DNA from 4 places in the Streptomyces sp. BYX5S genome. Region 3 is predicted to be linked to each of the others. Evidence: riboswitches for the same ligand, from Rfam matches in the RefSeq annotation. Region 3 holds a riboswitch; each other region holds the start of a gene.

Region 1 (2,193 bases), 1.2 Mb from region 3:
GTGCTGGCGCAGGTACGCGACGGGGTCGATGTCCGAGCCGTAGTCCGGGCCGGTGCGGGCCTCGAAGTGCAGGTGCGGGCCCGTGACGTTGCCGGTGGCGCCGGAGAGGCCTATCTGCTGGCCGGGGGTGACGCTCTGGCCGACGGAGACGCCGATCGACGACAGGTGGCCGTACTGGGTGTACGTGCCGTCCTTCATCTTGATCACGACGTTGTTGCCGTACGCCCCGCCCCAGCCGGCCTCGACGACGGTGCCCATGCCGACCGCGTGCACCGAGGTGCCGGTGGAGGCGTGGAAGTCGATGCCGGTGTGGCTGCCGGAGGACCACAGGCCGCTGCCGGCCTGGTAGGCGGTGGAGACGTACGAACCGGAGATCGGCGCCACGAAGCTGTTCAGGCGCTTGCGCTCGGCCTCGCGGGCGGCGCGCTCCTTGGCCTCGCGCTCCTTCTCGGCCTTCTCGGCGGCCCGCTTCTTGGCCTCGGCCTCGGCCTTGCGCTTGGCCTCCTCGGCCTTCTTCTTGGCCTCGGCCTCGGCCTTCGCCTTGGCGGCGGCCTTCTCCTGCGCGACGGCCTGGGCGTCGATCTGGTCGGCGAGGGAGTCGCCGATGGCGACGGCCTGCGTGAGGCCGTCGTGCTCGGCCAACGTGGTGTCGGCGGCGAGCGCGGGGGCGGCGAGGCTTCCCACCACACCCGTCGTGGTGAGTGCGGCAACGCCGGCTACCTGTGCGGTGGTACGCGTCAGGCGGCTGGGGCGGCGGTGCTTCCCGGTGGCACGGGTGAACGCCATGAAGTGGCTGGTCCTTTCCTTCCTTCTCGCCTACCGGGTTAGCTGACGGGTTCGGAGCAGGAAGGTCTCCTACGGGCCCCCTCCCCCTGCGGGAAGAGCGCCCGATTCACCCCAGGGACTGCGGTGGGTCCCCGGCTCCCCTGGCTCGCACCATGGGGACTCGGCGATGACTGTCCGGTGTCGCGGGCGCGACGTGCGGCTGGCGGACAGCCGGAGGGAACGCTAAGCGGGCCGACTTTGAATCAACAAACAGAACCCGGCTTTTGTAGTGCACGCCACAGGGCAGACAGGCAACCTCTGCACCAATTCGGACATTTGCGAGCGTGTGGTGATTCCGAATGATCGTGACCAACACCACGGAGCCCCGGCGGCCGAGTCGGCGCCGGGGCTCGCGAGGTGCTGGGACGGATCGGATCAGCCCGCGACCACGGTGACCTCGCCGATGCCGAGCGCCTTCACCGGCTCCTCGATCTGCGCGGCGTCGCCCACGAGGATCGTCACCAGCCGGTCCGCCGGGAACGCGCTCACGACGGCGGCCGTGGCCTCCACCGTGCCGGTCGCGGCGAGCTGCTGGTACAGCCGCGCCTGGAAGTCGTCCGGCAGGTGCTGCTCGACCTGGTCGGCGAGGGTGCTCGCGACGGCCGCGGCGGTCTCGAACTTCAGCGGGGCGACACCCACCAGGTTCTGCACGGCGGTGTCCCGTTCGGCGTCCGTGAGGCCCTCGGCCGCCAGGGTGCGCAGGACCTTCCAGAGGTCGTCGAGCGCGGGGCCGGTGTTCGGCGTGTCCACCGAGCCGCTGATGGCGAGCATCGCCGCGCCGCTGCCGTCGGGCGCCGAACGCAGCACCTGGGCGAAGGACCGCACCCCGTAGGTGTAGCCCTTCTCCTCGCGCAGGACGCGGTCCAGACGCGACGTGAGGGTGCCGCCCAGGCAGTACGTGCCGAGGACCTGCGCGGCCCACACACGGTCGTGCTTGTCGGGTCCGACGCGGCCGATGAGCAGCTGCGTCTGCACGGCTCCCGGACGGTCCACGATGATCACGCGGCCGGTGTCGTCGGCGACGACCGGCGGCACGGGGCGCGCCTCTGCGGTGTCGCCGGTCCAGGCGCCCAGCGTGTCGGCGAGGAGGGTGTCCAGGTCGATGCCCGTCAGGTCGCCCACGACGACGGCCGTGGCGGTGGCGGGGCGTACGTGCCGGTCGTAGAAGGCGCGCACCGACGCGGCGTCGATGGCCGAGACGGTCTCCTCGGTGCCCTGGCGGGGGCGCGACACGCGCGCGTCGGCCGGGAAGAGCTGCTTGGAGAGCTCCTTGGCGGCCCGCCGGGCGGGGTTGGCGCTCTCGTGCGGGATCTCGTCCAGGCGGTTGCGTACGAGGCGCTCGATCTCGCTGTCGTCGAAGGCGGGGGC
Region 2 (2,193 bases), 550 kb from region 3:
GCAGGAGGGCTCCCTGGAGGCGGTGGCCCAGCGCCTGGAGCGGGCGCTGGCCCGCGAGGGCACCCGGCGCAGCGGCATCGACGACTTCGAGGGCTTCACCACCGCGGTGCTCGTCGAGATCCCGCACGGCGCCGAGCTCGTCCGCGTCCTCAACCGCGGTCACCCCGCGCCCCTGCTGCTCCTCGGCGACGGCACCGTGCGGGAGCTCACCCCGCGCCAGGCGGCGCTGCCGCTCGGCATGAGCGAGCTGGGCAGCTGGCCCGACCGGTCCGTCGAGGCGGCGTTCCCGTCCGCGGCCACGCTGCTGCTCTACACCGACGGGCTCTCCGAGGCGCGCGATCCGAGCGGCCGCTTCTACGATCCGGCGGCCCGGCTGTCCGGCCGCCTCTTCCCCGGGCCCGAGGAGCTGCTCGCGACCCTCGCCGCGGAGGTGCGCGCGCACACCGGCGACGGGTCGCGGGACGACATGGCGCTGCTCGCCGTGCGCCGCGGCTGACGACCAAGATCGTTGTTACCCGAGGTAGCGGAACGTAGCCGAACGGCGTCGCTCCGCATAACAATTGATGCACCGTCAGAAAGGTGCTCCTGGTCGGGGCGGTGCCGACGGACGGTCAACTCGCCTGACTCTGTTCATTCTTGTCCGGATAAGTCCTGGCCAGAGTCGTGAACGATCAGTGGGAAGCGCTTGGAATTACTGTCTGCTGTCTATTAACGTTCGATAACGCAGCGCGGTCGTCCCAGCCGTCACAAGAGACGGCTCCGTGCGCACACGCTCAATCCCGCAAGGGAACCGGGGAACCATTAACTTGGGGTGAATCGGACATCTTTGGTGTCCGTAGGAGACCTTCCTGCTCCGAACCCGTCAGCTAACCCGGTAGGCGAGAAGGAAGGAAAGGAGAGCGCCCCCGTGGCGTCGAACCGGCCTGCCCCAGAGTTCTTCTACGGCCCCGAGGACACCATCGGTGCCGAGCAGGAGACCTGGGAGGAGTGGAACCCCACCGAGGAGTCCGTCTCCCCCGTCCGCGGCAGGCACCGTGTCGCCCGTCAGCGCGGCGGATTCGCGCGCAGCTCCACCGTCCTGGGCGTCGGCGTGATCGCCGCCGTCGGCGCGGGCGGCATCGCCACCGCGCAGGGCGGCAAGCCGCCGGTCCAGATCTCCATGCCCGACCTGTCGGCGGTCAAGGACTCGCTGCCCGAGGCCAAGTCGCTGCCGGGCGTGGGCTCCCTGATATCCGACGACTCGGACTCCGGCTCCGGCGCCACGGCCTCCCCGCTGAGCGGCGCCGGTATCACTCAGGCCGACGCGGCCGACGGCCGAACCGGCGCCGGTGAGGCGCTGCGGGCCCGCATCATGCAGCAGGCCGAGACGCAGCAGGACGCCGCCGACGCCGCCGCGAAGCAGGCCGCCGAGGAGGCTGCCGCCAAGCAGGCCGCCGAGGAGGCCGCCGCCAAGCAGGACGCCGCCAAGGCCAAGGAACTCGCCGAGAAGAAGAAGGCCGAGGAGGAGGCCCGCCGCAAGGCCGAGGCCGAGCGCCTCGCCAAGCTGGCGCGCAGCTACAAGCTCCCGGTCGCCTCGTACACGCTCTCCGGCACCTTCGGTCAGCCTGGTTCCATGTGGTCCTCCGGGTATCACACGGGTCTGGACTTCGCTGCTTCCACTGGTACCCCGATCCGCGCCATTCACTCCGGCACCGTCACGGAGGCCGGCTGGGCGGGCGCGTACGGCTACCGCACGGTGCTGACCCTCGACGACGGCACCGAACTCTGGTTCTGCCACCAGTCCTCGCTCAATGTCAGCGTGGGCCAGAAGGTCACGACCGGCGACGTCATCGGACGCGTCGGCGCCACCGGCAACGTCACCGGGCCGCACCTGCACCTGGAGGTCCACCCCGACGGGCAGTCCACCGGGGTCGACCCGGCGGCCTGGCTGCGCGACAAGGGCCTCACTCCCTGAGACGCACCCCGAACGGCGCATTCCCGGAATACCGCATTCCGTACGGGTGTTGGGACAGGGCATGACTTCTTCCCCCTCTCTGCGCAGGCTCGGCGGCTCCGACCTGGAGGTCTTCCCGCTCTCCCTCGGCGGCAACGTGTTCGGCTGGACCGCCGACGAGGCCACGTCCTTCGACGTCCTCGACGCGTACGTCGCCGCGGGCGGCAACTTCATCGACACCGCCGACGTGTACTCGGCGT
Region 3 (2,193 bases):
CCAGCGCGTTGGCCTCGCGCAGGCGCGCCTGGTACATCGCGTAGGCCTGGGCGAGGGTCTTCTCGAAGCCGTCGGCCGCGGTCGCGGCGAAGTCCTCGTCGTCGATCAGCTCGTTCTTCAGGTTGCTGATCTTCGCGCTGAAGGACTTCGGCGGGAACTTCTTCGGGTCGAGGTCGAGGTCGCGGCAGACGAGTGCCATGAGGCGCTTGCTGTCGGCGGCGTCGTAGATCGAGAAGGAGGACGTGAAGCCGAGCTTCTTGCTCTCGCGGCGCAGGATGCGGACGCAGGCGCTGTGGAAGGTGGAGACCCACATCGCGCCCGCCCGCGGGCCCACCAGGTCCTCGACGCGCTCCTTCATCTCGCCCGCGGCCTTGTTCGTGAACGTGATCGCGAGGATCTGGCCGGGGTGCACGCCGCGCTCGGCGAGCAGGTACGCGATGCGGTGCGTGAGGACGCGGGTCTTGCCGGAGCCGGCGCCCGCGACGATGAGCAGCGGGGTGCCGCCGTGGACGACGGCCGCCTGCTGGTTCTCGTTCAGCCCCTCCAGGAGGGAGGCCGCGTCGAGGACCGGGCGCGGGGCGCCGTCCCGGTAGTACGCGTCCCGCTCCGGAGGCACGCCGAACAGCCCGTCCGGCATCGGCTCCGGGGCCCCGTCGTCGTACTCGGGGTCCGGGGGCGGCGGCGGGGGCTCCTCCGCGCCGTGCTGGGGGCCGGTCGCTCCCTTCTGGAGGCCGGTAAGGAAGCTGTCGTCAAAGAGGCTGCTCATCGCTCTACGAGTCTAGGCGGCCCCACTGACACCGTGGGGCCGTCTCCGCCAACCCCGCTCCGAGTCACCCGTGGTGACATCCGCGGCACGAGCGGTGAGACGGAGCCCGCCCCTCGTGAAGGTCACGCATACGTATCGGGCATATCGAACATCAACCTTCACAGCAGCCGCACGAGTTGGCTACGGTGCAGCCGGGCAGCCCGTCCCCACGCCCGCGAACGTCGCGGCGAACGGGCAGCCCCCGCCGAGTTCCGTACGCCGAGAGGCAGGGAACCGGGGACCCAACCGACCTTGGGGTGAATCGGCCGGAGCGCCCGGAAAGCACGGGTGGTCCGACCGTAGGGCAGCCTTCCGTACGACGTGCACCACCGCCCGAACCCGACAGCTAACCCGGTAGGCGGACGTCGGAAGGAGTCGCCTGCCTTGGCGTCGCACCGCAAGCCCCGTACCCGGTCCCGGATGACCGGCGGTCTTCGAACGACCCCCGCTGTCGGCATCACCACTGCCGCCCTCACCTCCGTCGCGCTGCTGTCGCAGACGGCACAGGCCGCGCCCGCGCAGCCCTCGAAGCCGAGCCTCGAAGAGGTCCAGAAGAAGGTCGACACCCTGTACCGGCAGGCCGAGGTCGCCACGCAGGAGTACAACGGCGCCAAGGAACGGACCGACGGCAAGAAGAAGCAGGTCGACAAGCTCCTCGACGAGGTCGCGCAGCGCACCGAGGACATGAACACGGCCCGCCAGAAGCTCGGCCGGTACGCCGCCGAGCAGTACCGCTCGGGCGGCGTCAGCGACACCGCGACGATGTTCCTCGCGGACGACCCGGAGGACTACTTCTCGCAGCGCCAGCTGATGAGCCGGCTGACCGACGAGCAGAAGAAGTCGATCGACGACTACCAGGTGCAGGCGCGCGAGACCGCGAAGAAGCGCACCGAGGCGCAGTCGAGCCTGGAGGACCTGACCGAGTCGCAGAGCGAGCTGAAGACGACCAAGCAGACGGTCCAGACGAAGCTGTCGGACGCGCGCAAGCTGCTGGCCGAGCTGACGGCCGAGGAGAAGGCGCGGCTCGCCGCGATCGAGAAGGCCAAGGAGGAGGCGGCCCGCAAGAAGGCCGCCGAGCTGGCCGCCAAGCAGAAGGCCGAGGAGGAGGCGAAGCGGAAGGCGGCCGAGGAGGCCGCGCAGAAGGAGCAGGAGGCGTCCGGCTCGGCGGGCTCGTCGTCCGGTTCCTCCTCCGGTTCGTCGTCGGACTCCGGTTACGCGACGAAGGCCGCGCAGGCGCTGGCGTTCGCCAAGGCGCAGATCGGCAAGCCGTACGTGTGGGGGGCCACGGGCCCGGACTCGTACGACTGCTCGGGGCTGACGCAGGCGGCGTGGAAGTCGGCGGGGATCTCGCTGCCGCGGACGACCTGGGACCAGGTCGAGAGCGGCAC
Region 4 (2,193 bases), 2.1 Mb from region 3:
GACGGCCGCCGCGCTCGGTGTCTCAGGCGTCCACGCCGTGCTGGCTGAGGTACGCGATCGGGTCGATGTCCGAGCCGTACTCGGCGGTCGTGCGGACCTCGAAGTGGAGGTGCGGCCCGGTGACGTTGCCCGTCGCGCCGGACTTGGCGATCTCCTGGCCGGCCGTGACCTTGGCGCCCTGGGCGACATTGATGGACGACAGGTGGGCGTACTCGGAGAAGTGGCCGTCGGCGTGCTCGATGACGACCTCGTTGCCGTACGCGCCGCCGTCACCGGCGGAGACGACGGTGCCGTCGGCGATCGCCTTCACGGAGGTGCCGGTGGGCACGGAGAAGTCGGCGCCGGTGTGGCTGCCGCTGGACCACATGGAGCCGGAGTTGCCGTAGCCGGTGCCGGAGGCGCCGTCGACGGGCGCGACGTAGTCGCCGGAGGCGGTGGTCGTGGCGCTCGTCTGCGTGGTGGTGGCCGCATCGTCCGCGGAGTCCGCGGAGTCGTTCTCGGCCGCGCCGCCGAGCTCCAGCTTCATGCCGATCTGGATGCGGTCCGCGTCGGAGCCGACGACGTCCTTGTTGTCCTCGTACAGCTTCTTCCAGCCGCCTTCGACGTCCTGCGCCTTGGCGATCTTCGAGAGCGTGTCACCGGCCTTGACGGTGTACGTCGAGGTGTCGGCGGCGCCGCCGTCCGTCGCGGCCTGGGCGCCGGAGGCGCCCATCAGCGGCAGGGCGATCGCGACGCCACCGGCGGAGGCGACGGCGGCGACGCGGGCGATGCGGCGGGAGGGCGAAAGGCGGTGCTTTCCCTTTGCGGGCATGGGGGATTTCCTCTCCGTCGCCTACGAGGTGAGCTGTCGGGTTCGGGCTGGAGATGCCCGGCCGTGCCCGGCGTACGGGACCGGCTTCACCCCTAGCCGCTTCGGGAAATTCCCTGCGCGGCGTCGTGCGTGTGGGTCCCCCGCTCCTGCCGTGACGGGTAGTCGAAAGGATTCCGGGCGGCGGCAGGACTAGGCGTTCCGACCGGATTGATTGGGGACATTAGGCGAACGGCAAAGGCGGCGACAAACGCCGAATTCGCTTCGGCGGCCCATTCCTTGGTCATCTGAGGGTTTGCTGTGTAACCCTGCGTCGCCGAATCCGCTTTACCAACGCCATACCTTGGGGAATTCGCGCCGCGGGAATCCCGGCCGATCGCCACGCAGGGTGACGAACATGACGCCGCTCACGCACACGCCCCCAAGCCCCTCCCATCCATGAACAGTTGGGACGGATGGCCCTAAATCGGACACATGGTTGCCCCTGGAACCGATGTCGTATCGTCAGGAGCGCGCCCGCCGGCGACTCAACGCCGGTGCACCGAACGGGAGGAGCCCCTGTGACGCAGCACGCACCGTCCACCGAGCCCGAGCTGACCGGAGTGCGCAACTTCCGAGACGTGGGAGGCCTTCCCACCGTGGACGGCCGTCGCGTGCGCCAGGGCGTTCTGTTCCGCAGCGGCCACCTCGCCCATGCCACGGCCGAGGACGCGGCCTTCCTCTCCTCCCTCGGCCTGCACACCGTCTTCGACTTCCGCAACGCCGCGGACCAGAAGCTGGAGGGCGCGGACGTCGAGCTGCCCGGCGTGCGCAATCTGAACCTGCCGCTCAACGACCCGGCCGACGGCGCAGAGTTCTGGGCGATGGTCCGCGACGGCGACATCGAGCAGCTGCGCGGGATCCTCTCCGGTGGCCGCGCCGCCGACCGCCTCGTCGACTCCTACCGCACGATGATCAAGGAGCGCACCGCGGAGCACAGCCGCGTGCTGCACTCCCTCGCCGAGGACAGCCTGCCCGCGCTGATGCACTGCGCGGCGGGCAAGGACCGTGCGGGCCTGTCCATCGCGGTGACGCTGATCGCGGTCGGCGTGGAGCGCGACGCCATCGAGGCGGACTACCTCAAGTCGAACGAGAAGCACCGCCGCTACAAGGTGCACCGCACCGCCACCTCCCAGGACGCCTACTCCGAGGAGGTCATGGAGCTGCTCAGCCCGCTCTTCGACGCCCGCATCGAGTACCTGAACGCGGGCCTGGAGACCATCGAGGAGGTCTGGGGCAGCACGGACCGCTACCTCGAAGAGGGCCTGCGGATCACCCCGGCCACCCGCGAGCGGCTGCGCGAGCGCCTGCTGGAGTGACGGCCGGGGCGGCCGGGGCCTACTCTC

Evidence for each region. Region 3 has a riboswitch for cyclic di-AMP ahead of ACYBSK_RS33490 (C40 family peptidase). Riboswitches for the same ligand answer to the same signal wherever they lie in the genome.
Region 1: it holds a riboswitch for cyclic di-AMP, as region 3 does, so the genes downstream of both, ACYBSK_RS28240 (M23 family metallopeptidase) here and ACYBSK_RS33490 (C40 family peptidase) in region 3, are expected to answer to the same signal.
Region 2: it holds a riboswitch for cyclic di-AMP, as region 3 does, so the genes downstream of both, ACYBSK_RS36130 (M23 family metallopeptidase) here and ACYBSK_RS33490 (C40 family peptidase) in region 3, are expected to answer to the same signal.
Region 4: it holds a riboswitch for cyclic di-AMP, as region 3 does, so the genes downstream of both, ACYBSK_RS24285 (M23 family metallopeptidase) here and ACYBSK_RS33490 (C40 family peptidase) in region 3, are expected to answer to the same signal.

What each region holds. Positions count from the first base shown of each region.
Region 1 covers NZ_CM138829.1:6,259,115-6,261,307, forward strand. The annotation lists gene ACYBSK_RS28240 (M23 family metallopeptidase) at 1-786, opposite strand, end outside; cyclic di-AMP (ydaO/yuaA leader) riboswitch at 800-962, opposite strand; gene ACYBSK_RS28245 (M16 family metallopeptidase) at 1,201-2,193, opposite strand, start outside.
Region 2 covers NZ_CM138829.1:7,999,321-8,001,513, reverse strand. The annotation lists gene ACYBSK_RS36135 (PP2C family protein-serine/threonine phosphatase) at 1-496, shown strand, start outside; cyclic di-AMP (ydaO/yuaA leader) riboswitch at 761-896, shown strand; gene ACYBSK_RS36130 (M23 family metallopeptidase) at 908-1,954, shown strand; gene ACYBSK_RS36125 (aldo/keto reductase) at 2,016-2,193, shown strand, end outside.
Region 3 covers NZ_CM138829.1:7,446,729-7,448,921, forward strand. The annotation lists gene pcrA (DNA helicase PcrA) at 1-766, opposite strand, end outside; cyclic di-AMP (ydaO/yuaA leader) riboswitch at 1,013-1,182, shown strand; gene ACYBSK_RS33490 (C40 family peptidase) at 1,190-2,193, shown strand, end outside.
Region 4 covers NZ_CM138829.1:5,326,780-5,328,972, forward strand. The annotation lists gene ACYBSK_RS24285 (M23 family metallopeptidase) at 23-811, opposite strand; cyclic di-AMP (ydaO/yuaA leader) riboswitch at 817-982, opposite strand; gene ACYBSK_RS24290 (tyrosine-protein phosphatase) at 1,369-2,166, shown strand; gene ACYBSK_RS24295 (DUF6126 family protein) at 2,186-2,193, opposite strand, start outside.